One region of the Pseudomonas sp. NIBRBAC000502773 genome, then DNA from elsewhere that is predicted to be linked to it. Evidence: predicted binding sites of a transcription regulator. Region 1 holds the regulator's gene; each other region holds the start of a gene.
What was found. The regulator sigma-54, encoded in region 1, starts transcription at its own class of promoters, with help from an activator protein. The targets are predictions, from matches to a motif close to ANTGGCATNNANNTTGCTNT.
Positions count from the first base shown of each region.

Region 2: a site for sigma-54 is predicted at 3,713-3,732, ahead of flgB (flagellar basal body rod protein FlgB). Genes of this name have one in related genera too.
Region 3: a site for sigma-54 is predicted at 5,884-5,903, ahead of glnA (glutamate--ammonia ligase). Genes of this name have one in related genera too.
Region 4: a site for sigma-54 is predicted at 2,047-2,066, ahead of NIBR502773_RS07945 (circularly permuted type 2 ATP-grasp protein). Genes of this name have one in related genera too.

Region 1 covers NZ_CP041189.1:4,346,602-4,354,407, reverse strand. The annotation lists gene NIBR502773_RS20035 (ATP-binding cassette domain-containing protein) at 1-177, opposite strand, end outside; partial or broken gene NIBR502773_RS20030 (KpsF/GutQ family sugar-phosphate isomerase) at 489-1,462, shown strand; gene NIBR502773_RS20025 (HAD family hydrolase) at 1,463-1,987, shown strand; gene lptC (LPS export ABC transporter periplasmic protein LptC) at 1,996-2,568, shown strand; gene lptA (lipopolysaccharide transport periplasmic protein LptA) at 2,555-3,088, shown strand; gene lptB (LPS export ABC transporter ATP-binding protein) at 3,088-3,813, shown strand; gene NIBR502773_RS20005 (RNA polymerase factor sigma-54) at 4,011-5,504, shown strand; gene hpf (ribosome hibernation-promoting factor, HPF/YfiA family) at 5,580-5,885, shown strand; partial or broken gene ptsN (PTS IIA-like nitrogen regulatory protein PtsN) at 5,896-6,359, shown strand; gene rapZ (RNase adapter RapZ) at 6,362-7,219, shown strand; gene NIBR502773_RS19985 (HPr family phosphocarrier protein) at 7,236-7,508, shown strand; gene NIBR502773_RS19980 (ZIP family metal transporter) at 7,546-7,806, opposite strand, start outside.
Region 2 covers NZ_CP041189.1:1,807,165-1,814,970, reverse strand. The annotation lists gene NIBR502773_RS08285 (flagella synthesis protein FlgN) at 1-298, opposite strand, end outside; gene flgM (flagellar biosynthesis anti-sigma factor FlgM) at 347-670, opposite strand; gene flgA (flagellar basal body P-ring formation chaperone FlgA) at 811-1,575, opposite strand; gene NIBR502773_RS08270 (chemotaxis protein CheV) at 1,669-2,601, shown strand; gene cheR (protein-glutamate O-methyltransferase CheR) at 2,643-3,470, shown strand; gene flgB (flagellar basal body rod protein FlgB) at 3,775-4,182, shown strand; gene flgC (flagellar basal body rod protein FlgC) at 4,186-4,629, shown strand; gene flgD (flagellar hook assembly protein FlgD) at 4,646-5,371, shown strand; gene flgE (flagellar hook protein FlgE) at 5,403-6,707, shown strand; gene NIBR502773_RS31245 (hypothetical protein) at 6,884-7,249, shown strand; gene NIBR502773_RS08240 (hypothetical protein) at 7,246-7,806, shown strand, end outside.
Region 3 covers NZ_CP041189.1:3,700,864-3,708,669, forward strand. The annotation lists gene NIBR502773_RS17065 (hypothetical protein) at 1-404, shown strand, start outside; gene ntrC (nitrogen regulation protein NR(I)) at 934-2,370, opposite strand; gene glnL (nitrogen regulation protein NR(II)) at 2,367-3,452, opposite strand; gene NIBR502773_RS17085 (chorismate mutase) at 3,755-4,291, opposite strand; gene glnA (glutamate--ammonia ligase) at 4,377-5,783, opposite strand; gene thiI (tRNA uracil 4-sulfurtransferase ThiI) at 6,118-7,572, shown strand; gene typA (translational GTPase TypA) at 7,711-7,806, shown strand, end outside.
Region 4 covers NZ_CP041189.1:1,742,864-1,750,669, reverse strand. The annotation lists gene NIBR502773_RS07965 (YkgJ family cysteine cluster protein) at 1-98, shown strand, start outside; gene NIBR502773_RS07960 (START domain-containing protein) at 140-745, shown strand; gene NIBR502773_RS07955 (hypothetical protein) at 849-1,085, shown strand; gene NIBR502773_RS07950 (ribonuclease E inhibitor RraB) at 1,299-1,640, shown strand; gene NIBR502773_RS07945 (circularly permuted type 2 ATP-grasp protein) at 2,099-3,508, shown strand; partial or broken gene NIBR502773_RS07940 (alpha-E domain-containing protein) at 3,513-4,462, shown strand; gene NIBR502773_RS07935 (transglutaminase family protein) at 4,459-5,262, shown strand; gene NIBR502773_RS07930 (cytochrome c) at 5,291-6,097, opposite strand; gene NIBR502773_RS07925 (acetyl-CoA C-acetyltransferase) at 6,738-7,806, shown strand, end outside.

The DNA.
Region 1 (7,806 bases):
GCGCAATTGCATGCCCATCAGACGCAGCAGCGTGGTCTTGCCGCAACCGGACGGACCCATGATGCCCGTGACCTTGCCGCGGGGAATGCGAATATCGACGTTATTGAAGATGCTGCGCGTCCCGCGCTTGAAGGTCAGTCCCTTCAGCTCGACCGCGTAGGCGTTATCGGCACTCATCTAAACTCCTTGGGATGCAGCCTCTCACTCAGACACCATGCATGCGACAAACGTTTGCAACGGTGACGCATATAGATAGCCACATGGGCTGGGCGGACCGAACTGGCGGCGAACTATATCACTGCTGGTACAGGGCGCCCAAGGCCGGAACTGCGCTAGTTCAGTTTAGGGACAGGGAAAAAACGTTGCTGGCTATGTTACTGAGGATGGTTCTCAGGCATTCGTTGAATAAAGCCTGACGAACTTGCGTGAGGGAATTGATCATTACCGCTATAATCGCCGACTTTTCGTCAGGCTATACGACTTCAGACATGAGCCAATCCAGCGACCTTATTCAATCCGCGCAACGCACCATCCGCCTCGAAGTTGAAGCCGTAGAAGGCTTGCTGGCCCATATCGACGCAGATTTCGTACGCGCCTGCGAGATGATCCTGGCCAGCAAGGGCCGTGTTGTCGTGGTCGGCATGGGCAAGTCAGGCCACGTCGGCAACAAGATCGCCGCCACCCTGGCCAGCACCGGGACCACCGCATTTTTCGTGCATCCGGCCGAAGCCAGCCACGGCGACATGGGCATGATCACCAAGGATGACATCATCCTGGCGCTGTCCAACTCCGGCACCACCAACGAAATCGTGACCCTGCTGCCGCTGATCAAGCGCCTGGGCATCAAGATGATCAGCGTCACCGGCAACCCGGAATCAACCCTGGCCAAGGCCGGCGATGTGAACCTGAATGTTCACGTGGACCACGAGGCCTGCCCGCTGAACCTGGCGCCGACCTCCTCCACCACCGCCGCCCTGGTCATGGGCGACGCCCTGGCCGTGGCGCTGCTGGAAGCCCGCGGATTCACCGCTGAAGACTTCGCGTTTTCCCACCCGGGTGGTGCCCTGGGCCGTCGCCTGCTGCTGAAAGTGGAAAATGTCATGCATTCGGGCGAGGAATTGCCCCACGTCCAACGCGGCACCCTGCTGAAGGACGCGCTGATGGAAATGACCCGCAAAGGCCTGGGCATGACCGTGATCCTGGAAGCCGACGGGCGCCTGGCCGGGGTATTCACTGACGGCGACCTGCGCCGCACCCTGGACCGCACCATCGATATCCGCACCGCGACCATCGACGCCGTGATGACCCCCATGGCAAGACCGCACGCCCTGAAATGCTGGCGGCCGAAGCTTTGAAGATCATGGAAGACCACAAGATCGGCGCACTGGTGGTGGTCGATAGCGACGACCACCCGGTTGGCGCCCTGAACATGCACGACTTGCTGCGTGCGGGAGTGATGTAAATGACCAGCGACCTGTTGCAACGCGGCAAACACATCAAACTGGCGATTTTCGACGTTGACGGCGTGCTGACCGATGGCCGCCTGTACTTTCTCGAAGACGGCAGCGAATTCAAGACGTTCAATACCCTCGACGGCCAGGGCATCAAGATGCTGATGGCTTCGGGCGTGCAAACGGCGATTATCAGCGGCAGGAAAACCCCCGTTGTGGAACGCCGCGCACAAAACCTCGGTATTCCTCACCTGTATCAGGGCCGCGAGGATAAACTGGTGGTTCTGGACGAGCTTCTTGGCCAACTCAACCTAAGCTATGAGCAGGTTGCCTATCTGGGCGATGATCTGCCCGACTTGCCGGTCATTCGCCGAGTGGGCCTGGGCATGGCCGTCGCCAATGCGGCGACGTTTGTTCGCGAGCACGCCCATGGCGTCACCACCGCCCGTGGCGGCGAAGGTGCCGCCCGCGAGTTCTGTGAACTGATCCTGCGAGCCCAGGGCAGTCTTGAAGCGGCCCACGCCGCCTACCTATAGAGCGTTTTATGCTGAGTAAAAAGATTCGCAACTTCCTGCTATTCGGAGTCATTGCCGCGCTGTTTCTGGCGGTGGGCTACTGGAATATCAGCCCGGGGCGCTTCCTCGACCAGCCTGTTGCGCAGGTTGACGAAGGGGCTATCGACTATTACGCAACCAATGCCTACAGCGTGCAGTTCCTGCCCGACGGCAAGGTGCAGTACGAGATGACCTCGGACAAAGTCGAGCATTTGAAGGCCACCGAAGTCACCCTGCTGACCAACCCGGACCTGAACCTGTACCGCGGCACCGAGTTCCCATGGCATGTCACGAGCAAGCGTGGCGAGGTGAACCCGGACGGCACCGAGGTAGAACTGATTGACTCGGTACGCGTTGCGCGCACTGACGCCAAAAACCGTGACACCGTGATTACCAGCAGTCGCATGACCGTATTCCCACAGAAGCAATATGCGCAGACCGAGCAAGACGTTAGAATCGACGGCGCTGGCGGTGTATCGACTGGCAAGGGAATGAAAGCGTATTTGAAAGAAAGCAGGATACACCTGCTATCGAACGTAAGAGGACAGTATGAGGCTCGTTAAAACTCTCCCTATTTTGCTCGGTCTGGGCGCAGCACTGGGAAGCGTGAGCGCCTGGGCTCTGCCGAACGATAGCCAGCAACCGATCCACATCTCGGCTGACGATGCGCAACTGGATGACAAGCAAGGCGTCGCCACCTATACCGGCGGCGTGATCATCACCCAGGGTTCGATGAAGATCACCGGCAACACGGTGACACTGACGCGCACCCAGGCGGGCGATATCGACGTAGTGACTTCGGTGGGCAACCTGGCTTACTTCGAACAGAAGCAGTCGGCTACCGACACCGGCCCGATGAAGGGCTACGGCAAGACCATCCAGTATCACGCCCAGCAGAATCGCATCGTGCTGATCGACCAGGCCAAGGTACTCAGCCCCGATGGCAACTCCACGGAAGGCGAGAAGATCACCTATGACACCGTGAAGCAGATCGCCAACGCCGGTCGTGCCAATGGCAGCAAGGTCACCGCGCCACGCCCACGCATCGACATGGTTATCCAGCCGAAGAAGAAGGCCGAGTAATGGCAACCCTGAAAGCCCAGCATCTGGCCAAGGCCTATAAAAGCCGTCAGGTCGTGCGCGACGTCAGCCTGTCGATCGACAGCGGCCAGATCGTCGGCTTGCTTGGCCCTAACGGCGCCGGCAAGACCACCTGCTTCTACATGATCGTCGGCCTGGTCCAGGCGGACCAAGGTCGCGTATTGATCGACGACCTGGATGTGAGCCACCAGCCAATGCACGGCCGCGCCCGTGCCGGTATTGGCTATCTTCCGCAGGAAGCGTCGATCTTCCGCAAGCTGTCAGTATCCGACAACATCATGGCCATCCTTGAAACCCGCAAGGAACTCGACCGTGACGGCCGCCGCAAAGAACTGGAAAGCCTGCTGCAGGAATTCCACATCAACCACATTCGCGACAACCTTGGCATGAGCCTGTCCGGTGGTGAGCGTCGTCGCGTGGAAATCGCCCGCGCCCTGGCCACTGCCCCCAAGTTCATCCTGCTGGACGAACCGTTTGCCGGCGTCGACCCCATCTCGGTCGGCGACATCAAGCAGATCATCCACCACCTCAAGGCCAAGGGCATCGGTGTACTGATCACTGACCACAACGTGCGTGAGACCCTCGATATCTGCGAAACCGCGTATATCGTCAACGATGGCCAGCTGATCGCCGAAGGCGACTCTGCCACCATCCTGGCCAACGAACTGGTCAAGGAAGTGTACCTGGGTCACGAGTTCCGCCTGTAAGGCCGCCTGCAACAACAAGGCGGTGGCAGGTCGTTTGCCCGATGCGCGGGAGTCAATGAAAACCTCCGGATTTTTATTGTTACCGCGCTCTAGGCAAAGCCCCCGATATCAGGCATATAATTTGCTTATGTTTGGCGCTCACGCGCCCTGTCGTGGATGGCGCATTGCGCCGGCGAATAAGGTGTTAAGCCCCTGCCATGAAACCATCGCTAGTCCTGAGAATGGGCCAGCAGCTGACGATGACACCGCAGCTGCAACAGGCCATCCGCCTGCTCCAATTGTCGACCCTGGACCTGCAACAGGAAATCCAGGAGGCCCTGGAGTCCAATCCGATGCTCGAACGCCAGGAAGAAGGCGACGACTTCGATAATGCAGACCCATTGGCCGACAACATCGAGCAAAAACCCAATTCCGACGTACAGGAACCCTCCTACCAGGAAACCGCCCCCACGGTGGATAACCTTGAGGAAGGCGATTGGAACGAACGCATTCCCAACGAACTCCCGGTAGACACCGCCTGGGAGGACGTCTACCAGACCAGCGCCAGCAGCCTGCCCAGCAATGACGATGACGAGTGGGACTTCACCACCCGTACTTCCGCCGGCGAGAGCCTGCAGAGCCATCTGCTGTGGCAACTGAACCTCGCGCCGATGTCGGACACCGATCGCCTGATCGCCGTGACCCTGATCGACTGCATCAATAACCAGGGTTACCTGGACGAGACGCTCGAAGAGATTCTCGAGGCCTTCGACCCGGAACTGGACATCGAGCTGGACGAAATCGAAGCGGTCCTGCACCGCATCCAACAGTTCGAGCCCGCCGGCATCGGTGCGCGCACCCTGAGCGAATGCCTGCTGCTGCAACTGCGCCAGCTGCCCGCCAAGACCCCATGGCTCGCAGAGGCCCAGCGCCTGGTCACCGACTACATCGACCTGCTGGGCAGCCGCGACTACAGCCAGTTGATGCGGCGCATGAAGCTCAAGGAAGACGACCTGCGCCAGGTCATCGAGCTGGTGCAAAGCCTCAACCCGCGTCCAGGCTCGCAGATCGAGTCCAGTGAAGCCGAATACGTCGTTCCCGACGTGATCGTGCGCAAGGACAACGAGCGCTGGTTGGTGGAACTGAACCAGGAGTCGGTGCCGCGCCTGCGGGTCAACCCGCAATATGCCGGTTTTGTGCGCCGTGCCGACACCAGCGCCGATAACACCTTTATGCGAAACCAGTTGCAGGAAGCGCGCTGGTTCATCAAGAGCCTGCAAAGCCGCAACGAAACCCTGATGAAAGTGGCCACCCAGATCGTCGAGCATCAGCGCGGCTTCCTGGAATATGGTGACGAGGCGATGAAACCGCTGGTCCTGCACGACATCGCAGAAGCGGTGGGCATGCACGAATCGACGATTTCCCGGGTGACCACACAAAAATTCATGCATACCCCACGGGGCATATATGAGCTGAAATACTTTTTCTCCAGCCATGTCAGCACATCCGAAGGCGGCGAATGCTCGTCCACGGCGATCCGCGCAATCATCAAAAAACTGGTTGCTGCGGAAAATCAGAAAAAGCCGTTGAGTGACAGCAAGATCGCTGGTTTACTGGAGGCACAAGGCATTCAGGTCGCCCGTCGAACCGTCGCCAAGTACCGCGAGTCCTTAGGGATCGCGCCTTCCAGCGAGCGTAAGCGTTTGATGTGACGGGCGGGCCACAGCGTTCCAGTGGCGGGTATTCCTACCCGCCGCTTTATGCACTGGCAACGAAGGAGAAGCTGTATGCAAGTCAACATCAGTGGACACCAACTGGAAGTTACCAAGCCCCTGCGCGAGTACACCGAGAGCAAGCTGAACAAGCTTGCGGGGCACTTTGACAAGATCACCAACGTGCAGGTCATCATGGAGGTCGACAAGCTCAAGCAGAAAATCGAGGCCACCCTGCACGTGCCGAATGCCAAGCTCGTTGCCAATGCGGAACATGAAGACATGTACGCGGCGATCGACTCGCTCTACGACAAGCTGGACCGCCAACTCATAAAGCATAAGGAAAAGAATCTGCACCTGATGCAAGGTACAGGTCGTTAACTCTCCCCCCATGATCCGACTTGAAACCATCCTGACCCCGGCCGTTCCCTCGTGAACGTGCCGGGCGGCAGCAAGAAGAAAGCCCTCGAACAAATTGCCAACCTGATCAGCAGCCAAGTGCCTGAGCTGGAGATGCAAGATGTCTTTGAGGCTCTGATTGCCCGTGAAAAACTCGGCTCCACCGGTTTTGGCAACGGCATCGCCATTCCCCACTGCCGCCTCAAAGGCTGCGAGACCCCCGTCAGCGCCCTGCTGCACCTGGACGCACCTATCGATTTCGACGCGATCGACGGCGCCCCGGTAGACCTGCTGTTTGTTCTGCTGGTCCCACAGGCCGCCACCGATGCACACCTGGAACTGCTTCGGCAGATCGCAAGCATGCTCGACCGCAAGGAAGTACGCGACAAACTGCGCAGTGCCAGTAGCAACGAGGCGCTGTATCAAGTTGTCCTGGATGAACAAAACGGGCAGTAATCATGCGTTTGATCATCGTCAGCGGCCGCTCCGGCTCGGGTAAAAGTACCGCCCTCAACGTCCTTGAGGACAACGGCTTCTATTGCATCGACAACCTGCCCGCCGGCCTGCTCCCGGAATTGGCGGAACGGGCACTGATCCATACCGAATTGGCCCAGCCCTTGGTCGCCGTTTCGATTGACGCCCGCAACCTGCCGAGCCACCTCACGCGCTTTCCGGAATTGCTCGAAGAGGTGCGCGCCAAGCACATTCACTGCGATGTGCTGTATCTGGACGCCGACGAAGAAACCCTGCTCAAGCGCTTCTCAGAGACCCGCCGACGTCACCCCCTCAGCAGCCCGCACCGCTCCCTGGCCGAAGCCATCGAGGATGAAACCAAGCTGCTCGGGCCGATCATTGACCTCGCTGACCTCAAGATCAACACCACCAGCCTCAACCTGTACCAGTTGCGCGATGCCATCAAGCTACGCCTGCTGAACCAGCCGGAGCCCGGCACGGCATTCCTGGTCGAGTCCTTTGGCTTCAAGCGTGGCATGCCGGTGGATGCCGACCTGGTGTTCGACGTGCGCTGCCTGCCCAATCCTTATTGGAAGCCGGAACTGCGTGACCAGTCGGGGCTGGATCAGCCAGTGGCCGATTACCTGGCCGCGCAACCGGATGTGGAGGAGATGTTCCAGGACATTTCCAGCTACCTGCTCAAATGGTTGCCGCGCTTTGCCGCGAGCAACCGAGCCTATGTCACCATTGCCATCGGCTGCACCGGCGGCCACCACCGCTCCGTCTACCTGACCGAGCGCCTGGGCCAGGTGCTGCAACAAACCCTCAAGAACGTCCAGGTTCGCCACCGCGACCTTAGCTGAAAGGAACACCCCCGCGATGCCCGCTCTGGAAATTGAAATCATCAACAAGCTGGGTCTGCATGCCCGCGCCTCGGCCAAATTCGTCGGTATTGCCGGGCAGTTCCCTTGCCAGATCCGCGCCGGGCGTACACCTGAGAGCATGGTCGATGGCAAAAGCATCATGGCGATGATGATGTTGGCAGCCGGCAAAGGCACCAAGATTCATTTGAGCACCGAGGGCGAGCAAGAGCAGGAAGCCATGGACGCCCTGGTGGCGCTGATCAACAACTTCTTTGATGAGGGTGAGTAACCCCTCCCCCGTTGAGGCGGGTGTGAAGCAAGAGGCCTCACCCCAAGGCGGTATCCATCACCATCATCAAGCAGAACCCCATACACAACCCCAAGCTGGCGAGCTTTTCGTGACCGTTGCGGCGCGACTCCGGGATCACTTCGTGGGTGACCACCAACAACATCGCACCAGCGGCCAGCGCCAGGCCCAAGGGCAACAGCACCTCAGCCAGGGTCACCAGCCAGGCGCAAAGCACGGCGAACACTGGCTCCACCAAGCCTGAGGCAGCGCCAATCAGGAATGCCCTGACCCGCGACAT
Region 2 (7,806 bases), 2.5 Mb from region 1:
ATTGGTTGAGTTCTTTGCTCTGGCTCAGCAGTTGATCGCCGACCGAGGAGTGGCTGGCCAATTGCGCCAGGCCGTCGTGGTCTGCCGGCAGGCCGAGGCTGATGAGGATCTGGCTGCGTTTTTTGCCGTGCTGTTCCAGCAGGACGATCAACGACTGCTTGCGTGCCAGAATTTCTTCCAGCAGCGGCATGTCCCGGCCATAGAGGGCCAGTGATTCTTCTTTGAGCAGCTCGAGCAATTGTTGCGTCGGCGCTAGATCATCAATGATCAGTTGAAGCAAATGTTCGTCGTGATGCATGGCTGGCCTTGGGTTTTAAGCGTCCAAAAGCCCTGCGCAGGCCTTTGCCTAGCGCTCGGCTTCGAAGTTAAGCAGCTTGCTGGCTACACGGTTGCTGTCGACTTTATAGCTGCCATCGGCGATCGCCTGTTTCAATTCGGCCACGCGGGCTTTATTGACGACCGGTTGATCGCGCAGCGAGTCAGTGACCTTCTGCAACTGTTGAGCCTCATTGCTCAGGTGTACGGATTCCCCGCTTTGGCTGGCACTGGCCTGTTCTGCCTTGGCGGGCAGCGCCGGAGCCTTGGCTTCTACGCTGTCCTTGGGGCTGGTGGTGCGCGTAGTGCCTGACGTCGTCGGGGTGTTATTCAAACGGCTGAAATCGATGACCATGATAAAAAACCTCTGGGTATTTGGACGCTTGCCATGTTTTCGGCCATACCCGGACAAACTTTAGGCGCGAATGACAATAAATCTCCGCACGGGGCCTCTCGTGCACAGTGTAGGAAAACCCAGCGTCCTGTACCAGTAATCTATAAAGCGACCTCGACTTGCCCTGGGGCTGTCACCCGCGCCTTGATCACGCGGTTGGAGTTGAGGTTCTTGACGCGAATCTGTTCGCTCATGCCGCCGTTGGACAGCGCTTCGCCCGGCATTTTCACATTCAAGCCGCCGCTGCTCGCGGAAATCACCACCTGGTCGCCCTTGCGGATGACCTCCGCCTGTTCCAGGTGTACCAGGGTAATGACCTGATCGGTGACCACTGGTCGGGTCAATCTTTGCCCGATGGCCTGGTCCAGGGATGTCAGGTAGCCCTGGCTGATCTGGCTGATGTCGCGCTCACGCAGTACGACATCCTCGAAATCGATGATGCCCGTGCGCTTCAGTGGGCGGGCAACCACCACCACATCACGGAACAATTTGACCTGGGCCGGTACGAACACGGTCCAGGGCGAGGCGCCTTCGCAGCGTACCTTGACCGTTACGCGCCCGATCGGTTGGGCGGGACTTTCCAGGGTCGCTGTCAATTCCTTGTCGCACATCGGCATGCGCAGACGCGGGTCCAACTGGTTGACCTGGATTTCATAACGCCCCGGCGTCTGTGTGGTTGCCAGATAATCTTCTACAGTGAACTCAAGAAAGCCTTGGGTGACGCCGATAAGTAGATCAGGCAAGGTGACGTTCTCTGCACGGGCCGTGGTGCCCAGGCTGAAGGCAAGCAGCGCCAACGGTACGCAGAGCAATCTGCAAAACCGTGTCAGGTGAAGGCGTCGGGAAACTGTCGTTTTAATGTCCATAATTCAACAAATAGCAAAGCTCGTGCCGTTTTAGTGTTGGGGGCGCGCCGCCCTTGTAGGTATAGCCAAAGGTTTTAGCGTAGGAGTCATGGCATGGCAGGAGTAATGGATTCAGTAAACCAGCGCACACAGCTGGTAGGGCAGAATCGCCTGGAGTTGCTGCTGTTTCGCCTGGATGGCAAGCAGCTGTATGGCATCAACGTATTCAAGGTGCGGGAAGTGCTGCAATGTCCCAAGCTGACGATCATGCCCAAGTCCAGTCCGGTGGTGTGCGGTGTGGCGAATATTCGTGGTGCGACTATCCCGATTCTTGACCTGGCCCTGGCCACCGGCTCGGCCGGCCTGCAGGATCGCGAGAACCCGTTCGTGATCATTACCGAGTACAACACCAAGACCCAGGGTTTCCTGGTGCGCTCGGTGGAACGCATCGTCAACATGAACTGGGAAGAGATTCATCCGCCGCCCAAGGGCACCGGTCGCGATCACTACCTTACGGCGGTGACGCGGGTCGATAACCAGTTGGTGGAGATCATCGACGTGGAGAAGATCCTCGCCGAAGTGGCGCCTACCTCGGAATCGATTTCCGTGGGGGTGGTCGACGCCGAAACGGCGCACAAGGCGGTCTCGCTGCGTGTGCTGACGGTGGATGACTCCTCGGTAGCGCGCAAACAGGTGACTCGCTGCCTGCAAACCGTCGGCGTGGACGTTGTCGCCCTCAATGACGGGCGTCAGGCATTGGATTACCTGCGTAAGCTGGTGGATGAAGGTAAGAAGCCGGAAGAAGAATTCTTGATGATGATCTCTGACATCGAGATGCCGGAAATGGACGGCTATACCCTCACTGCAGAGATACGCAGCGATCCACGCATGCAAAAACTGCATATCATCCTGCATACTTCGTTGTCGGGCGTATTCAATCAGGCGATGGTCAAGAAAGTCGGTGCCGATGACTTCCTGGCCAAATTCCGCCCTGATGACCTGGCATCCCGGGTAGTCGACCGGATCAAGGCAGCAGATCACGGCTAGGGTTTTCCCCTGGCGGTCATACGATTTTAGAGGCGGTATCAGTGTCTACGGGTAATTTGGATTTTGAACAGTTCCGGGTCTTCCTGGAAAAAGCCTGTGGCATATTGCTCGGTGAAAACAAGCAATACCTGGTATCCAGCCGTCTTAACAAACTGATGGAGCAGCAGGGCATCAAATCCCTGGGCGAGTTGGTTCAGCGGATCCAGGGGCAGCCGCGCAGTGGCCTTAAGGAGATGGTGGTCGATGCCATGACCACCAACGAAACCCTGTGGTTTCGCGATACCTACCCCTTTGAAGTGCTCAAGAGCAAAGTGCTGCCGGAGGCCATCAAGGCCAGCCCGGGCCAGCGCCTGCGTATCTGGTCGGCCGCCTGCTCTTCGGGTCAGGAACCGTACTCGATTTCGATGTCCATCGATGAGTTCGAGCGGACCAACATGGGCCAACTGAAAGCCGGAGCGCAGATCGTCGCCACCGACCTGTCCGGCACCATGCTCACCAACTGCAAGACCGGCGAGTACGACAGCCTGGCCCTGGGCCGTGGCTTGTCCCAGGAACGTTTGCAACGCTACTTCGACCCGAAAGGGGCCGGGCGTTGGGCGGTCAAGGCGCCGATCAAGAACCGTGTGGAGTTTCGCTCGTTCAACCTGCTCGACAGCTACGCCAGCCTGGGCAAGTTTGACATGGTGTTCTGCCGCAACGTGCTGATCTACTTCTCGGCAGAGGTGAAGAAAGACATCCTGTTGCGCATCCACGGCACCCTCAAGCGTGGCGGCTACCTGTTCCTCGGTGCATCCGAGGCGCTCAATGGTTTGCCGGATCACTTCCAGATGGTGCAATGCAGCCCTGGGATCATCTACCAGGCCAAATAATCAGGCCAAATAATATGTGGGAGGGGGCTTGCTCCCGATAGCGGTGTATCAGTGATAGAGACATCAACTGATCAAACGCTATCGGGGCAGCCCCCTCCCACATTTGTTTCTGCGGCAAAGTTGAAGAAAGCGGCAACTCCCCATTGCCGCTTTACTGGCGTCACGCGGAAACCCGTTGCCGCTTTTCTGGCATTGCCGCCGGCAAGCTCCTCGCAACCCCTTGATTTACGGGGGTATCAGATATTGGCATGCGCCTTGCTATAACCCTGTTAACGAACAGCAGGTCAGCCTAAAGGTTTCCGCCATGAGCATCAGCTTCGATAAAGCGCTCGGTATCCACGAACAAGCCCTGGGCTTCCGCGCCCAGCGTGCCGAAGTCCTGGCCAACAACATTGCCAACGCCGACACCCCGAACTACAAGGCTCGGGACCTGGATTTCTCTGCCGTGCTCGCCGCACAGCAGGACAAGACCAAGAACGGCACCTTCGCCTTGAACATGACCAACAGCCGTCATATCGAAGCGCAAGGCCTGAGCAGTGGTGACGAGTCGCTGCTGTATCGCACGCCGATGCAGCCGTCGATCGACCAGAACACCGTCGACGCCCAGTTGGAGCAATCGGCCTATGCCGAGAACTCGGTGAACTTTCAGGCCAGCTTTACCCTGCTCAACAGTAAATTCAAAGGGCTGATGTCAGCCCTGCGTGGAGAGTAAGCCATGTCCCTGTCCAGTGTTTTCAATATTGCCGGCAGTGGCATGAGCGCGCAGACCACGCGCTTGAACACCGTCGCCAGTAACATCGCCAACGCCGAGACCGTGTCTTCGAGCATCGACCAGACCTACCGCGCCCGTCACCCGGTGTTCGCCACCATGTTCCAGGGTGGCCAGAGCGGTGGCAGCGATTCGCTGTTCCAGAACCAGGATGCTGCCGGCCAGGGCGTGCAGGTCCTCGGTGTGGTCGAAGACCAGAGCAACCTCGAGGCCCGTTACGAGCCGAACCATCCTGCCGCGAACGAAAAGGGTTATGTCTATTACCCCAACGTCAACGTGGTCGAGGAAATGGCAGACATGATCTCCGCCAGCCGCTCGTTCCAGACCAACGCGGAAATGATGAACACCGCCAAAACCATGATGCAGAAGGTCCTGACCCTGGGTCAGTGATAAGGGGCGCCAAATAATGGCCATCGTTGATACCACGACCAATACGGCAGTCCAGGACCTTTTCAACTCCAAGGTCAAGACCGCCACCGACAACACCACCGTCGCCGACGCTACCAAGACGGCGACAGGCAGCCAGTCCCTGGGCAAGGATGCGTTCCTGCAATTGCTGGTGACCCAACTGAAAAACCAGAACCCGCTGTCGCCTCAGGACAACGGCGCGTTCGTGGCCCAGTTGGCCCAGTTCAGCAGCCTGGAAGGCATCAACACCCTGAACGACTCGGTCAATGCGATCTCCAGCAACTTCAGCTCGTCGCAGGCGCTGCAGGCATCGTCGCTGGTGGGGCGCTCGATCATCACCCAGACCAACAAGGCTTTGGTGGACACGAGCAAGAGCATGACCGGTTCGGTGGCGGTGACTGCGGCGACAGGCAACGTCTCGATCAAGATCTCCGATAAAGACGGCAACGTGGTGCGCACTATCGATATGGGTGCCCAAAGCGCGGGTTCGTCCGACTTCATCTGGGATGGCAAGAACGACAAGGGCGAGGTCGCCCCAGCCGGCACCTATACCTTTGCGGCGACGACCAAGAACGACAAGGGTGAATCGGTGGCCATGGCGACTTCGTTGCCGGCAACGGTGACCAGTGTGACGTTGAGCAAGACCGGCGGCGAAATGCTGCTGAACCTTGCGGGTGGCATGGGCAGCGTCAAGCTGTCGCAAATTCAGACTATCGGTACATAGAGCCGGCTAAATACGGCAGAGGGAGAGAAACATGTCTTTTAATATCGGCCTTAGCGGCCTCTATGCGGCCAACAAACAACTGGACGTAACCGGCAACAACATCGCCAACGTTGCGACCACTGGCTTCAAGTCGTCCCGTGCGGAGTTCGCGGATATCTACGCCGCGTCCAAACTGGGCACCGGCCAGAACAGCATCGGCAACGGTGTGAACCTGGCAGCGGTGTCCCAGCAGTTCACCCAGGGTGACGTCAACAACAGCGGCGGCGTGCTGGACATGGCGATCCAGGGCGGTGGCTTCTTCGTGCAGAAGGGCAGCGATGGCTCGCTGGAGTACACCCGTAGTGGTGCCTTCCGTGCCGATAAAGACGGCTACATCACCAACAACACCGGTACCTCGCGCCTGCAGGGCTACGCGGCAGATGACGACGGCAAGATCATCAAAGGCGGTTTGACCGACCTGCAACTGAACCTGTCGTACCTACCACCGAAGGCGTCCACCAAAGTGGACTCCACCAGTAACCTGAACTCGTCGGAGCCGGTGATCAACCAAACCACCAAGCCGTTCGACCCGACTGACACCACCACTTTCACCACCCAGTACAGCACCACCCTGTACGACTCCCAGGGCAACTCCCACGAGATGGTGCAGTACATGGTGAAAACCGACGCCAACAAGTGGAGCGCCTACACGCTGATCGATGGCCGTAACCTGGATGGTTCCAAGCCTACAACGACGGGTACCACTGCTCCTGTACCGTCGGTATTGAGCTTTGACGGTGCCGGTAAACTGACGGATATCACCACCGCAGGCGTGTCCGGCACGACCCTGACGCTCACCGGCTGGATCCCGGGCTCGGTGACCAATGGCGTATGGACGCCTAACAAGGCTACAGCGCCAAACATTGCCGTCAACATGGCCAATATCACCCAGTACAACTCCGCCAGTTACCGCAACCCACCGACCACCGACGGTTACGCCACTGGCCAGATCACCGGCCTGAAAATCGACGGCAATGGCGTAATGTTCGCCACGTTCAGCAACCAGCAGAGCAAGGCCATCGGCCAGATCTCCCTGGCCAGCTTCAACAACGAGCAAGGCTTGCAGCCATCGGGCGGCACCACCTGGAGAGAGACCTTCGCTTCGGGCCAGCCGGGTTATGACTCCCCGCAATCCGGTACCCTGGGTTCGATCGTGGCCAACTCCCTGGAGAACTCCAACGTCAACCTGACCAACGAGCTGGTGGACCTGATCAAGGCCCAGAGCAACTACCAGGCGAACGCCAAGACCATCTCGACCCAGAGCACTATCATGCAGACCATCATTCAGATGACCTGATGCCGTAGGCTCCATACCAAGCCCCTCGCAAGAGGGGCTTTTTTGTGGGCGTAAGAAAAAGCCATAAAAAAATTAAAGTTACTTGTCGAAATGCTTGAGGAGGAACACTCCATTCCTGCCTTGCCACTGATTGGTCCAGAGCCTTGCGGGCTTACCAATCAATGGGAGCACCAAAGATGTGGAGTTCAGGAGTTTCTGCGTCAAGTACAGGTCGCATACCTTTTTTGTCGGGCGTTGCGCGAGGTGATTCGCCGCCTGTTGAACCTGCTGCTGAAGTATCTACGGTTAAGTCGTTGCTCAACCAGTTGCTTGATGCAGATAAAGATGGCAAGACCCAAACGGTTCAGGACCTGCGCAACAAGTTGAATGAGTTGCGCGAGAAATTGGGTGACGAGAAATTCAAGGAAATCCTTAAGAAACTGGCCGAAGAAGCCGATGGCAGGCTGCTTGAACTTCTCAAGCGGCTGCTTCGGGAGTGGTTTCCTGATAACGATGATGTAACGCCACCGCGAGGAGGGGGCCGGGGGGCGGTGCAGGGGTGAATCCGCAGGATTTTGGCCCCTCTGAATCAATGAGTAACAAGCCCTATACCAGCGGGAAAAACTATTTCAACTACAAGCCTGATAACAGTAACCCTGGGCAAAAGCCGGGAACTGGCCGAGAGCCGGGCAATATCTGGAGTGGTTTCAAGCAGGGACCCGACGGCAACTGTGTGACTGTTTCCGCAATAAAGGCTGCCATGATGCGGTATGGCAAGGAACCGACAGATGTGTTCAAGGAGGTAAAAGAGTCGGGTAATGGCTATGACGTAACGATGCGCGATGGATTCAAGCTTCACGTGTCCAAGGGCGAACTGAAAGAGGCGGCAAAGGAGGCCCGCTTCGAGGGGGATGACCCTTCGATGATAACGTCTGCAAACTTCATGTATGCCGCGAGCGCCAAGCGGGCGCAGATGGAAAACAACGATGGCACGGCAGGGTACAGTTTCAAGTCTGCCATGGAGAGCCTCAACAATGGAGAGTACTCCCGCGAAGGTCTGGACCGCTTGGGATTGAAGGGGCTTTACAGGCAGGCGACCGATGCCGACTTGAGAAGCAGC
Region 3 (7,806 bases), 650 kb from region 1:
CCCCTGAAGAAGACCCAAGACCGAAGCTAATGCCGAGGGTGATGGGCTCATTGGCGATTGTCGGCCTGATGGTGGGCCTGATGATCGGCCGCCTGACCACCCCTGACCCGGTCGAGTTGCAGCAGATAGAGACGGCGGCGGACGGTGTGGTGGTGTGGTTCAACCGCGAACCCAAGCTGCACGGTGAGCATATCGACGGCACCGTGGCGCTGTTGTTCGACGCGCAAGGCAAGGCCGCCAGTGGGCAGCTCAAGGTCAACGACAAGGATGTGAACTGGCGCGTGCGCAAGACCGATGCGGGCTTGCTGCTGAACCTGGTGGCGGCTCGGCCGCTGCGCGGGGAGTGGAAGGGCGAGGAGGTCGATGACCGCTGGCGGCTGGAGATCCATCTCCAAGAGCAATAAAAGAGGGAGTTCCCGGCCTGCCTGTACCAGGGCTCCCAAAACGGGGTGAAGCCAGAGGCTTCGGTGTTAAAGAGGGAATCCCCGGCCTGCCTGTACCGAGGTTCCCGAAAGCGGCGTGGAGCGCGACGCGGTTCGCATCAAGCACCCCGGGTGTAAAGAGGGGATTCTCGGCCTGCCTGTACCAAGGTCCCCGAAACTGGGTTGTACTGGGGTTATTGCAGGGCGCGTGCCAGAGTGGCTGAGTTGTGCCAAAAAAATTCTCCAGAAAGCGCAAAGCCCCGGAATACGGGGCTTTGGTGTTTTCGGGGTTCAGCATTTTCTTAACAAAACGCATGTTTCGGGCTTGGAACGTGTGCGCGATGCTAGAACAGGGTGCATTGAAGCGGTGCACGGTTCTGAGTCCGTGTGGGGGGCCAAATGTGAGAGGGGGCTTGCTCCCGATGGCGGAGTGTCAGTCGATATCTATCTGACTGATCCACCGCCATCGGGAGCAAGCCCCCTCCCACATTAGACCTCGGTAGATTGGAGATCAGGCGTCGTCGCCCTCATCGTCATCCCCACCATCGACCTTCATGCCCAACTCCTTGATCTTGCGCGTCAGGGTATTGCGACCCCAACCCAGCAACACGGCGGCATCGCGACGGCGGCCGGCGGTGTGCTTGAGGGCGGTTTCGATCATGATCCGCTCGAAGGCCGGCACGGCGCTGTCCAGCAGGTTCGACTGGCCGCGTGCCAGGGCCTGGTCGGCCCATTGGCGCAGCGCCTGTTCCCAGTTGGTCACCGGTGCCGAATCCTGCGGCAGGCTCAGCAGCTCCGGCGGCAAGTCGCCGATATGCACTTCACGGCCGGACGCCATCACGGTGATCCAGCGGCAGGTATTCTCCAGCTGGCGCACGTTGCCGGGCCACGGCAGGTTCTTCAGGTATTCCTCGGTCTCGCTTTTCAGCAGCTTCGGTTCGACGGCCAGCTCCTGGGCGGCGCGGCTGAGGAAGTGGCGGGCGAGGGTCGGGATATCTTCGCGGCGGTCCGACATGCGTGGGATGTGGATGCGGATCACGTTGAGACGGTGGAACAAGTCTTCACGGAACTTGCCGGCGTGCACCAGGGTTTCCAGGTTCTGGTGAGTCGCGGCGATGATGCGCACATCGACCTTGACCGGTGTGTGCCCGCCCACGCGGTAGAACTCGCCGTCCGCCAGCACGCGCAGCAGGCGGGTCTGGGTGTCGGCCGGCATGTCGCCGATTTCATCGAGGAACAGCGTGCCGCCGTCCGCCTGTTCGAAGCGGCCGCGACGCAGGTTGGCTGCGCCGGTGAACGCGCCTTTCTCATGGCCGAACAGCTCGGACTCCATCAGGTCCTTGGGGATCGCCGCCATGTTCAGCGCGATAAACGGCGAGGCCGCCCGCGGGCTGTGGCGGTGCAGGGCGTGGGCCACCAACTCTTTACCGGTACCCGACTCGCCGTTGATCAGCACGGTGATGTTGGAATGGCTCAAGCGCCCGATGGCGCGAAACACTTCCTGCATCGCCGGCGCTTCACCGATGATTTCCGGGGTGCGGGTCAGGGTCGGCGGAGCTTCCTGGTTCTGCTGTTCCTGGGCGTGCTGGTTGGCGCGCTTGACCAGCGCCACGGCCTCGTCCACGTCAAACGGCTTGGGCAGGTACTCGAAGGCGCCGCCCTGATAGGACGCGACAGCGCTGTCCAGGTCCGAGTGGGCAGTCATGATGATCACCGGCAGGCGCGGGTGCTGCTCGCGAATCCGCGCCAGCAGGTCCAGGCCACTGGCGCCGGGCATGCGGATGTCGGAGATGATCACGTCGGGCTGCTGGCGCGCCAGGCGGCTCATCACCCCGTCGGCGCTGTCGAAGCTCTGGGTGGTCATGCCTTCCTGTTGCAAGGCTTTCTCGAGGACCCAGCGGATAGAACGGTCGTCATCGACGATCCACACAGTTTCACTACGGCTCATGTCGATGGGGCTCCTTGTTCCAGAGGCAGAAAGATCGAGAATGTGGTGTGGCCGGGATGGCTCTCACATTCGATCAGACCCTGGTGCTGGCTGATGATGTTCTGGGTAATGGCCAGGCCCAGCCCGGTACCGTCCGGGCGGCCGCTGACCATGGGAAAGAAAATGGTTTCCTGGAGTTCCGCAGGAATGCCCGGGCCGTTGTCGATGATCTCGACCTTGGTTACCAGGCGATGGCGCACGTGGCCGATGGTGAACTGGCGCAGGGCACGGGTGCGCAGGCTGATGCGGCCAAGGCGCAGCTCGTTCTGGCTGCTGATGGCCTGCATGGCGTTGCGCACGATGTTGAGCACCGCCTGGATCATCTGCTCGCGGTCGATCAACACGTCGGGAATGCTTGGGTCGTAGTCGCGCACCAGGGTGATGCAGCCCTGGCTTTCGGCTTCTACCAACTGACAGACGCGCTCCAGTACTTCGTGCACGTTGGTCATCGCCAGCGACGGCAGCTTGTTGGAGCCGAGCATGCGGTCCACCAGGTTACGCAGGCGGTCGGCCTCTTCGATGATGACGTTGGTGTAGTCCTTGAGGTGCTCGTCCGGCAGTTCACGGGCCAGCAGCTGCGCCGCGCCGCGAATGCCGCCCAGCGGGTTCTTGATCTCATGGGCCAGGCCGCGCACCAGCATCTTGCTGGTCTCCTGCTTGGACAGCTGGGCTTCTTCCTTGGTGATGCGCAACAGGCGGTCGCGGGGGTGCACTTCGAGCAGCAGCAGCGTGGCACCGTTGCTCAGGATCGGGGTCACGGCGTAGTCGACGGTCAGCGTCTGGCCGGTGAGTGCCGTGAGCATCGCTTCACGCTTGGTGAACGGGTGTGCCTGCTCCACCGCCTGGCGCAACGAACTCAAGGCTTCGGCCGACTCGGTGAACAATTCGCTGATGAACTGCCCATGGCTGCGCTGACCGCTGATGGCCAGGAGCATCTCTGCCGCCGGGTTCATGTACTCAAGGCGCAGGTCGTCATTGAGCAGGATGGTCGCGGTGGTCAGGTTGTCGAGTAGCAAACGGTGCAGTGCATCGCTGATGGTCATCGGGACCTCTTTTGGAGCAAGGCGCGGGCTTGAGGCACACGCTGATACAAGGAAAATGCAAAAACCAAACCAAGGCTCCGAAAAGAAGCGTGAATCCCCTGAAATAAGGGGTTAAGGCGCGAAACTGTGGCGTTCTGCCAGCCTGCTGGGGAAGTTTCGAACCAAAATGGTGTGAGCCAGTGGGAAGGGTGCGGGATGTCGCACCAATATAGTGCGGTTTTGTGAAGATTGTTCAGGAAGTGCCGAATTCACACAAATCCAATGTGGGAGGAACTCCCACATGTTCGGCTCGGGTTACAGATTCAGTCTTTGTGGATACATAGCTCGGCCGTGGCGCGAATCATCGCCAGCTGCCGCAACGGGTCGTTCAGCGGCTCATGCACCGCTTCAGCCAGCCATTGAGGGCACTGCGGGTCGCTGCGTTGTGGCGTGAAGTCCGCGAGCTGTTGCAGCAGGCGTTTTTGCAATTGATCCAGTTGCGGGCGAATCTGCTTCACCAGGTCCGGGCGCGGGTCGTCGGGTGCCTTGCCCTGGAACTGCCAGTCGGACAGGTGGGTGTATTGCACCAGCTTGTTTGCCTCGATCTGCGCCGAGAAAAATTGCTCGGCGGCGGCGGGCTCCAGTTTGTAACTCGGTGCCTGGGCAATGACGCTGGCGAGCACGTCCTGCTCGCGCTTTTTGTCTTCTACCGGTTTTTTACTGTCCCATTTGCTCAGGGCCACCTGGTCGGCAATGGCCAAGCGTTCGGCGATGCTGTTGAGCAATGGCTCCAGTGTCGGCGGTGCAGCGAATGCACTGGCGCTGGCGAACAATAAAGTGAATGCAAGTAGACGCTTCAAGAGGTGACCTCCTAGGGTGCGGGCAAAAAAAAGACCTCCCGAAGGAGGCCTTTTTCATCACGCTGCGTCAAGCAGCGCTACCGGATCAGCAGCTGTAGTACAGCTCGTATTCCAGTGGGTGTACGAAGGTGCGTACTTTGATTTCTTCTTCGCTTTTCAGCTCGATGTAGGCATCGATGAAGTCGTCGCTGAATACGCCGCCTTTGGTCAGGAACGCACGGCCCTTGTCCAGCTCTTCCAGGGCTTCTTTCAGGCTGCCGCACACTTGTGGGATCTCTTTGGCCTCTTCAGGCGGCAGGTCGTACAAGTTTTTGTCGGCGGCGTCGCCAGGGTGGATCTTGTTCTGGATACCGTCCAGGCCGGCCATGACCAGGGCAGCGAAAGCCAGGTATGGGTTGGCTGCTGGATCCGGGAAGCGAGCTTCGATACGGCGAGCGCGCGGGCTGGACACGTAAGGAATACGGATCGAGGCGGAACGGTTGCGAGCCGAGTAGGCCAGCATGACCGGTGCTTCGAAACCTGGGACCAGACGCTTGTAGGAGTTGGTCGACGGGTTGGTGAAGCCGTTCAGGGCCTTACCGTGCTTGATGATGCCACCGATGAAGTACAGGGCGGTGTCGGACAGGCCGGCATAACCTTCGCCAGCGAAGGTGTTCTTGCCTTCTTTGGCGATGGACAGGTGAACGTGCATACCCGAACCGTTATCGCCGTACAGCGGCTTAGGCATGAAGGTAGCGGTACGGCCGTAGGCATCAGCCACGTTGTGTACGCAGTACTTCAGGGTCTGGACTTCGTCAGCCTTGGCCACCAGGGTGTTGAACTTAACGCCGATTTCGTTCTGGCCGGCAGTCGCCACTTCGTGGTGGTGAACTTCGATGACCAGGCCCATTTCTTCCATGGCGTTGCACATGGAGGTACGGATTTCGTGGTCGTGGTCGAACGGCGGAACCGGGAAGTAGCCACCTTTGATGCCTGGACGGTGGCCTTTGTTGCCGCCTTCCACGTCCTGGTCGGACATCCACGAACCTTGTTCGGAGAAGATCTTGAACATGGAGCCGGAGATGTCGGACTTGAACTTGACCGAATCAAAGATGAAGAATTCCGGTTCCGGGCCGACGAATACGGTGTCGCCGATACCGGTGGACTTCAGGTATTCCTCGGCACGCTTGGCGATCGCACGTGGGTCGCGGTCGTAGCCTTGCATGGTCGAAGGCTCGATCACGTCGCAGACGATGATCAGGGTTGGGTCTTCGGTGAACGGGTCGAGGACGGCAGTGCTGTCGTCCGGCATCAGGATCATGTCGGAGGCTTCGATGCCTTTCCAGCCAGCGATGGAGGAGCCGTCGAACATTTTGCCTTCTTCGAAGAAAGCATCATCCAGCGCGTCGCGAGCCGGCATGGTCACGTGGTGCTGAGTGCCTTTGGTGTCCGTGAAGCGCAGATCAATCCATTTAACGTCATGATCTTTGATGAGTTGAACCGACTTCGACATAGTGTCCTCCGGGTGGCTTCGGGCTGGGGTAGTGGAGTTAGCCCTTAGAATGTGGGTGATGCCGGCGCGGATAGTCCGCCATGGCAACCTGCCTCACAAGAGAGCAAATTGCATGCCAGTGCGCCAACATGGGTTTTTTGCTAAAAAAACGCCCCTATAAAGGTGCATTGCGACAAATGTCCGAAATTAGCGCACCGCAATGTTGCGCGCGTGAGCGTAAACGCACCTCTTTAGTGCGAGACGAGTGTTGTGCATATTAACTGGTTAAACCTTGAGCGATTTCCGCTATAATCCGCGCCCCCCTTTTTCGGCAGGCCCTGCGCGCGCTGTTTCCATGAAATTAATCGTTAAAGTCTTTCCCGAGATCACCATCAAGAGCCGACCGGTACGGATGCGTTTCATCCGTCAGTTGGCCAAGAACATCCGTGCCGTGCTCCGCGATCTGGACCCGGCTGTGGTGGTGAACGGTGTGTGGGACAACCTCGAGCTGGAAACCCGCTTGACCGACGCCAAAGCCTTGAAGGACATGACCGAGCGCCTGAGCTGCATGCCAGGTATCGCGCATTTCCTGCAGGTGGATGAGTACCCGCTGGGGGACTTCGACGACATCACCGAAAAATGCAAACGGCACTTCGGCGACAGCCTTGAAGGCAAGATTTTTTCGGTGCGCTGCAAGCGTGCCGGCAAGCACCCGTTCAGCTCCATGGACGTCGAGAAATACGTCGGCAGCAAGCTGCGTCGCGAGTGCGGCGCCGCCGGAATTTCCCTCAAGGCACCGCAAATTGAAGTGCGCATGGAAATTCGCGACCAACGGTTGTTTGTGATTCACAGCCAGCACGACAGCATCGGCGGCTACCCGCTGGGCGCCCTGGAACAGACCCTGGTCCTCATGTCCGGCGGTTTCGATTCCACGGTGGCGGCCTACCAGATCATGCGCCGCGGCCTGATGAGCCACTTCTGCTTCTTTAACCTGGGCGGGCGTGCACACGAATTGGGCGTGATGGAAGTTGCGCACTTTATCTGGAAGAAGTACGGCAGCTCCCAGCGCGTGCTATTTGTGAGCGTACCGTTCGAGGAAGTGCTGGGCGAAATTCTCGGTAAAGTCGATAACAGTCATATGGGCGTAGTTTTGAAGCGTATGATGTTGCGCGCTGCGTCCCGAATCGCCGATCAGTTGCAGATCGACGCGCTGGTGACGGGTGAAGCGATTTCCCAGGTTTCCAGCCAGACGCTGCCGAACCTGTCGCTGATCGACTGCGTGACCGAGAAGCTGGTACTGCGCCCGCTGATCGCCAGCCACAAGCAGGACATCATCGACTTGGCAGAAGCAATCGGCACCGCCGACTTTGCCAAGCATATGCCTGAATACTGCGGGGTCATTTCGGTGAACCCCAAGACCCACGCCAAGCGCAACCGCGTGGAGTACGAAGAACAACAGTTTGATATGGCGGTTCTGGAGCGTGCGCTCGAGAACGCCAAGCTGGTCCCGATCGATCGTGTTATCGACGAACTGGGCCAGGATGTGCAGATCGAAGAAGTCAGCGAAGCCCTGGCCGGCCAGATCGTCATCGACATCCGTCACCCGGATGCCGCTGAAGATGAGCCGCTGGAAATCGCCGGCATCGACGTACAAACGCTGCCGTTTTATGCATTGAACGCGCGTTTCAAGGAACTGGATAACAGCCGTCAGTACCTGCTGTATTGCGACAAAGGCGTGATGAGTCGCCTGCATGCCCACCATTTGCTCAGTGAGGGGCATGCCAATGTGCGCGTTTATCGACCGAGCTAAGAGCCCGGGGCTGTTTGCCTGTGGCCTGCGTCACCGGCCCCCGACTCTGCCGTCAAGCTGTAACGGCAAGGCCTGACTCTACTGTTAATCGCTGCCACGACCTGTCAGCACACCGAATCCTCTGATCGAGATACACAAGTGATCGAAAATCTACGTAACATCGCCATCATTGCCCACGTTGACCATGGTAAAACCACCCTGGTAGACAAACTCCTGCGTCAATCCGGCACCCTG
Region 4 (7,806 bases), 2.6 Mb from region 1:
TGTGCAGTGATTTCAAGGCGGATATCGATGTCTGCGGCACCGACCAGGCCGATGCGATTCGGTTGATCGGCTGGTGGGAGCAGATGACGGCGGCTTGATGGGCTTTACTATCGGAACTTCAACAATAAGGAATACAACAATGGGTTCGCTGAAACGAATGGCTGTGCTGTGCGGTTTTACGCTGGTATTTGCTGCCACTGCCCAGGCTGAGGATTGGCAGGTTGCCAAGGATGAAGACGGTATCAAGGTGTCCCTGAGCGAAGTCGCCGGCTCCAAATACAAGGCGTATCGCGGTGTGACCGTGATCAAGGCGCCTGTCGCCAGGATCCAGGCCCTGCAGGAAGATGTGGCCGGTGCCTGCTCGTGGATTCATGAGTGCAAATCCCAGAAGCTAGTGGACAAGAAAGGCGATGAGGCCTGGACCTACACCCAGTTCAAGGCGCCGTTCCCGGTGACCGATCGTGATTCGTACATCCATGTCACCACCACCAAGGACGCCGACGGCAACGTAACCCGCAAGCTGCAGGGCGTGCCGACCTACAAGCCCGAAGAAAAAGGCTACGTGCGTGTCGCTCAGGTCGAGGGCTTCTGGAAACTGGTCCCTAAAGGCGCCAATGAGACCGAAGTCACCTACCAGGTACACACCGAGCCAGGCGGCAGCGTGCCGTCGTGGCTGGCCAACAAGTTCGTGGTGGACGCGCCGTTCAACACCTTGAAAGCCCTGAAGGAACACGCTGAAAAATAACTGCGCTTGATCCGGTGCCTCCTGAGGTGAGTGGAACGTTTGCCGAGCCCTCAAGGTCCAGATAGATGTAAGCCCACACATGGGTTTTATCGAGGAGGCACCGATGCAAAAGTGGCAGATTACCTTCGTTGATGATCACGGCGTACAGTCCGTGGAGCAGTTCACCTGCGAGCACAAGCCCAGCCTCGAAGATGCGGCACACATGATTCGCAACAAGCTGGTGCCCGTGGCCGCCGAACTGGACCTCAATGACCTTGAGGGCCGCAAGCCCGAGCCCACGGTCAAGATCCTCAAAGACCAGAACAGTATTCAGATCCTCGACATCTCTCCCGCCGCCTGAACATTCCCTGTATGCCATTCAAGCACCTCTGGTGGAGGTGATAGCTTCGCGCTACTCTGCAAGTGAGATCAGCGAATGAATCGCTAAGGTCTGGTCTTGTCAGCTACATGCTTGTTTTCCTGCGGTGCTGTACCTGCCGTAGTACCCGCGCCAGTAGGGCGCGGGCTTTGGGAAGCACGGAAAGTCTATCCATCGGTTTGAGGAGGACGTTTCATGAGCACAGCCTATCAAGAAGACATCAGCACCAACGTTCTGCGCCGCATGAAAGAAGGCGGCTTCGACTTTTCACGGTTCCACCCCATTGAGTTCTACGCCATTTTCCCGGATGAGGAACGGGCGCGCAGGGCTGCGGGTGAATTTCGTGGTGAGTCCCTGAATGCCCAGGTCAGTGCGCGCGACGATGGCGCCTGGTACCTGGAACTGAGCAAGATCATGTTTGCAACCTACGATGGCATAGGAGACTTCGAGCAGGACTTTGGAGCGGTGGTCGAGCCGCTGGGCGGAATCATCGAAGGTTGGGGCGTCAAGCAGGAGGTGCGTGGGTTACCCATGTAGCGCCATTGTATGAGCAACACAGCGTATCGGCTGGCCTTAGGGTCGGCCGATTTTGTTTGCGGTATATGAAGATTTGTGGAACTTGCGCCGCTCTTTCTTGCACAAAAAAAAGCCACCCGTAGAAAAGGGTGGCTGAAAGGGAAGACCGAAGGAGCCGGTCGGTACACGAGTGATCACGGTACCGATTACGCAATGGCTAAAGCTGTAGGACATGTCCTGTTCAGCGGATGGGGGCGATTATCCGCACGCTTCGACGGGCAGTGAAATCAACTCTGACTATGCTGTTGATAGCCAAAGCTTGCATTGCCATGAAGCGTGCAGCAGGGCAGCGGGCATTCTGCGCACCAGGACGGTGCGATCAGTTCCTTGCTTATATTTAACCAACTGATTTTTAAGTGTTTATGCCGCTGGCACGGGCCTTGCGATGGTTCTTGCGTCCGGGTGACAAGGAGTACGGCATGATCCGCACTTATTACGACGAAATGTACGATGGGGCAGGGCAGGTTCGCCCTCACTACCGCGAGTTCGCCCGCTGGTTGGCCGACACCCCCGCTGAACTGCTGGCCCAGCGCCGGCGCGAAGCCGACTTGCTGTTTCACCGTGCCGGGATCACCTTCACGCTTTACGGCGACGAGCAGGGCACCGAGCGCCTGATTCCGTTCGACACCATCCCCCGCAGCATTCCCGCCAGCGAATGGCGGATGGTCGAGCGTGGCTGCATCCAGCGGGTCAAGGCGCTGAACATGTTTCTCGCCGACCTCTATCACGAACAACGCATCATCAAGGCCGGGATCATTCCCGCCGAACAGGTACTGGCCAATGAGCAATACCAGTTGGCGATGCAGGGGCTGAACCTGCACCGCGACCTGTATTCCCACATCTCCGGAGTCGACCTCGTACGCGATGGCGACGGCACCTACTACGTGCTGGAAGACAACCTGCGTACACCCAGCGGCGTGAGCTACATGCTCGAAGACCGCAAGATGATGATGCGCCTGTTCCCCGAGCTGTTCGCCGCCCAGCGCATCGCGCCGATCGATCATTACCCCAACCTGCTGCTCGATACCCTGAAAAGCGCCAGCCCCCTGGATAATCCCAGCGTCGTGGTACTGACCCCGGGGCGCTTCAACAGCGCGTTTTTCGAGCATGCATTTTTAGCCCGGGAAATGGGTGTGGAGTTGGTGGAAGGCGCGGACCTGTTCGTGCGCGATGACCGTGTGTTCATGCGCACCACCGACGGCCCCAAAGCCGTGGACGTGATCTACCGTCGCCTCGACGACGCATTCCTCGACCCACTGGCCTTCAACCCCGACTCCATGCTCGGCGTGCCCGGTCTGCTGGCGGCCTATCGCTCGGGCAATGTGGTGCTGGCCAATGCCATCGGCACCGGGGTGGCGGATGACAAGTCGGTGTACCCCTTCGTCACCGAGATGATCCGTTTTTACCTCGATGAAGAACCGATCCTGCAGAACGTTCCCACCTTCCAGTGCCGTAAGCCCGACGAATTGTCCCACGTGCTGGCCAACCTGCCGGACCTGGTGGTGAAGGAAACCCAGGGCTCCGGCGGCTACGGCATGCTGGTGGGCCCAGCGTCCACGGCGGCGGAAATCGAAGCCTTCCGCGCGCGTATCAAGGCCAAGCCCCACGCCTATATCGCACAGCCAACCCTGTGCTTGTCCACCTGCCCGACTTTTGTCGAAAACGGCATTGCGCCGCGCCATATCGACCTGCGCCCGTTTGTGTTGTCCGGCAAGGAAACCCGTGTGGTGCCCGGCGGTTTGACCCGTGTCGCGCTGCGTGAAGGGTCGCTGGTGGTCAATTCGTCCCAGGGCGGCGGCACCAAAGACACCTGGGTGGTCGAGGACTGATGCCATGTTGAGTAGAACTGCCTCGGATTTGTACTGGATGTCGCGCTACCTGGAACGCGCGGAAAACCTCGCGCGCATGCTCGATGTCAGTTATTCGCTGTCGCTGATGCCCCAGGATGGGCGCGGTGATGGCCTGCATGAACTGGCCATGCCGCTGTTGATCACCGGCACGCTGGATGATTACCGCGAGCGCCACGGCGAATTGCACGCCGAACGCCTGCTGCATTTCTTCGCACTGGATGCGGCCAACCCGGCCAGCATCTACAGTTGTCTCGGTGCCGCGCGGGCCAGCGCCCATGCTGTGCGTGGGCGAATTACTGCCGACATGTGGGAAAACATCAACGCCACCTGGCTGGAGATTCGCGAAATATCACAGCAGGGCCTCAGCCGCTACGGCATGAGCCGGTTCTGCGAGTGGGTCAAGGAGCGTTCCCATCTGTTCCGGGGGCGACCTACGGCACCATCATGCGCAATGACGCCTTCCGTTTTATTCGGCTGGGTACGTTTATCGAGCGCGCCGACAACACCCTGCGCCTGCTGGATGCGCGCTATGAAATGGCCGGCGACCAGGCCGAAGCGGTCACCGATGGCACTGCCCACGCCTACTATCAATGGAGTGCCTTGCTGCGCGCGTTATCGTCGTTCGAGGCCTACACCGAGATCTACCGCGACGCCCCAGGTGCCCGGCAAGTCGCGGAGCTGTTGCTGTTGCGCGCCGATGTACCCCGCTCGCTGCGGGCCTGCAGCGAAGAGATCGACCAGATCCTCGCCAGCCTGCCCGGCATCAACGGCCGTCCGGCCCAGCGCCTGGCGGCCGAGATGGACGCGCGCCTGCGGTTTACCGCGATCGATGAAATCCTCGAGGAAGGCCTGCACGCCTGGCTGACCGACTTTATCCCCTTGGTCCGCCAGTTGGGCGACGCCATCTACAGTTCCTACCTGGAGGCCGCATGAGACTCTCCATCAGCCACGAAACCACCTACCACTACGAAGACCAGGTACGCGCCAGCATCCAGTACCTGCGCCTCACGCCCCACGACAGCGAGCGCCAGCACGTGCTCAGTTGGCAACTGGACCTGCCTCGCCCGGTGCGCGCGCAGATCGACCCGTTCGGCAACATCCTGCACGTGCTGACCCTGGACGAACCCCACGACGCCATCATCATTGGCGCCCGTGGCCAGGTGGATATCGATGAGCTGCGTGAGGCTGAGCACGAGAGCCAGTCAGCCTTTCCGTTCCTGCGCTGCACCCGCCTGACCGAGCCCGACGACGCCCTGCGCGCCTTCGCGCAACAGCATTGCCACCAGCGCCGGGATCGCACGGCCCTGATCGACCTGATGCACGCCCTCAACCAGTCGATGGTCTACACGCCCGGCGCCACCGAAGTCGACACCTGCGCCGCCCAGGCCTTCGCAGGGCGGGCGGGGGTGTGCCAGGACCATACCCATGCGTTCCTGGCCTGCGCGCGCAGCCTGGGCATTCCTGCGCGGTATGTGTCGGGGTATTTGTACACGGAAGACAGCACTCACCTGGCCAGCCACGCCTGGGCAGAAGCCTGGCTGGATGACGCCTGGTACAGCTTTGACGTGACCAACCAACTGGCCCGGCCGGAGCGGCATTTGAAACTGGCTGTGGGCCTGGACTACCTCGACGCTTGCCCGGTACGCGGCATGCGCCGTGGCGGTGGGCATGAGCAGATGCATGCCAAGGTGTTCGTGGCACCGACGCCGGTGGTCCTGGTCCAGCAGCAATAACCCGCTCGCCACCGAGATCAGGCTGGGTTCAGGGGTGTTGTTTACGCCCTGCCATATGCTTCAAGTACCCCACCAGCAATTCCAGCTCGCTGTCAGGCAACACGCTGGCGGCGAACGCTGGCATCTTCGCCTGCGGCCAGTGCCTCAGGCTCTGCGGGTCGCGGATATAGCGCTTGAGGAAGTCGCCGCTGAAATATTCCGTAGGGTTGTAGGGAACATTCAGGTCCGGCCCCACCTGTGCATCGCCGGCGCCATTGAGGCGGTGACAGGCCAGGCAGTTCTTCTGGAACAGCGCAAAGCCTTGGTTGACCTGATCATCCGCCGCCAACATCGGGTCGGGCAACAGCGCCGGAAAACGTTCGGCCACCGTCTTCAACTGCTTGATCGCGGAGATCTGGAACGGCCACTGCTCCGGGCTGATATGCCCGGCCTGCGGATCGGTCCACACCAGGTAGAACGGCCCGGCACTCGGCTTGCCGTCTGCCAACGGGGGCCATGGGTGGGCCGGGTCTTCCACGGCCAGCCAGGCGCGGGCGCCGTTTTTTTGCAGCAACGGTGCCGCCGTCAGTTCGGCGGCGAAGCCATCCAGGGCAACGGCTTGCAGATGATTATCGGGCTGTAGGCCCGGCAGGAGCACTGCCAGCGGTACTGCGCGATAGGTCATGTTGCGCTTGTAGGAAACGTCATCGACGACCTGCACTGTCTGCGCATCCGGATGCTTGAGCAGGTCGGCGGTCTGCCAGGTCTTGCGGCTGTGATCCAACTCGACGGTCAATTGCGCCGCCGAAGCGGGCAGGGCGAGCAACAAGGCAAGGAATGCGAAGAACGGTTTCAAGACGACGGCCCCGTGTTAAGTGGCGATAGGGCCCACGATAGCGGAAAAGTGCAGGTAAAAAGGCAGCTCCTGCAACAGGATCGCTATGCACGAAGTCCCGGCAGGTGCTGCCAAAAGCGGTAATCCTGAGGTACAGAACAGGCTCAAGAAGAGGTCACCCAATGACCTTGGTCAAGTTGGGCAAGATCAGAATCAATGTGGTGGCGAACAGAATAAGTCCCGCCTGACGTACTTTCGAATGTTTGAACATGGCTGACTGCCTTTTGTTGTTATTCCTGAGCGTCAAATGCGTGCCGTTGAATATGAGTATCGCAATGTGACGTGTCGCTTTTCTTACAGCTGCTCCAGCAAAACCCGGCAGCAACTTCTTACTGATTGAACCTTAGAGCCCTCGTTCTGCGCGGCTTAGACCCATTTCATATCACCTGATCAGCATTTCAGCTTAAAAAGGCATGAGGCATAACGCCATCTTGGCGCCAATGCCTTGGCTAGACAGCTAAAACGATTAATCCAGCAATTACCTTAGGTGCCTACCGTTCGTCCGAGCGTGGCGGTCAAAAGCAATGAGCGCATCCGTCATTGAAACCGTGTCAATCGGGCCTAAGGTAAGGGCATTACTGCGCAATGGTTCGAGGACGTCATGACCCAAGCTTTGATCTTTGATGCGATACGCACGCCCCGCGGCAAAGGCAAGGCCGACGGCGCCCTGCACAGCGTCAAGCCGGTAAACCTGGTGGCCGGCCTGCTCACCGCGCTGGCACAACGCAACGACCTCGACACCCAGCAGGTGGATGACATCGTGCTCGGCTGCGTTACCCCGGTGGGCGACCAGGGCGCCGACATCGCCAAGACCGCCGCCCTGGTGGCGGACTGGGCCGTCAACGTCGCCGGTGTACAGATCAACCGATTCTGCGCCTCGGGCCTGGAGGCGGTTAACCTCGGCGCGATGAAAGTGCGTTCCGGCTTTGAGGACCTGGTGGTGGTCGGCGGCGTGGAGTCCATGTCCCGCGTGCCCATGGGCAGCGATGGCGGGGCCTGGGTGCTCGACCCGCAGACCAACATGCACAGCCACTTCACGCCCCAGGGTATCGGCGCCGATCTGATCGCCACCCTGGAAGGTTTCACCCGCGAGGATGTCGATACCTTTGCCCTACAGTCCCAGCAGAAAGCCGCCAGGGCGCGTGCAGACGGTTCCTTCAACAAGTCGTTGATCGCGGTGCAGGACCAGAACGGCATCGTGCTGCTGGACCATGATGAATTCATTCGCGCCGATTCCACCCTCGAAGGCCTGGGCAAGCTCAAGCCCAGCTTCGAAATGATGGGGCAGATGGGCTTCGACGCCACCGCGTTGCGGGTCTACAGCCATGTGGAACGCATCCACCACGTCCACACACCAGGCAACAGCTCCGGCATTGTCGACGGCGCCGCATTGATGTTGATCGGCTCCGAAGCGAAGGGCCGCGAGCTGGGCCTGCAACCGCGGGCGCGCATCGTCGCCACGGCCGTCACTAGCACCGACCCGACCATCATGCTCACAGGCCCGGCGCCGGCCACCCGTAAAGCGCTGGCCAAGGCCGGTTTGCGCGTAGAAGACATCGACCTGTTCGAGGTCAACGAAGCCTTTGCCTCGGTGGTGCTCAAGTTCATCAAGGACATGGGCATCGACGCCGAACGCGTCAACGTCAACGGAGGCTCCATCGCCATGGGCC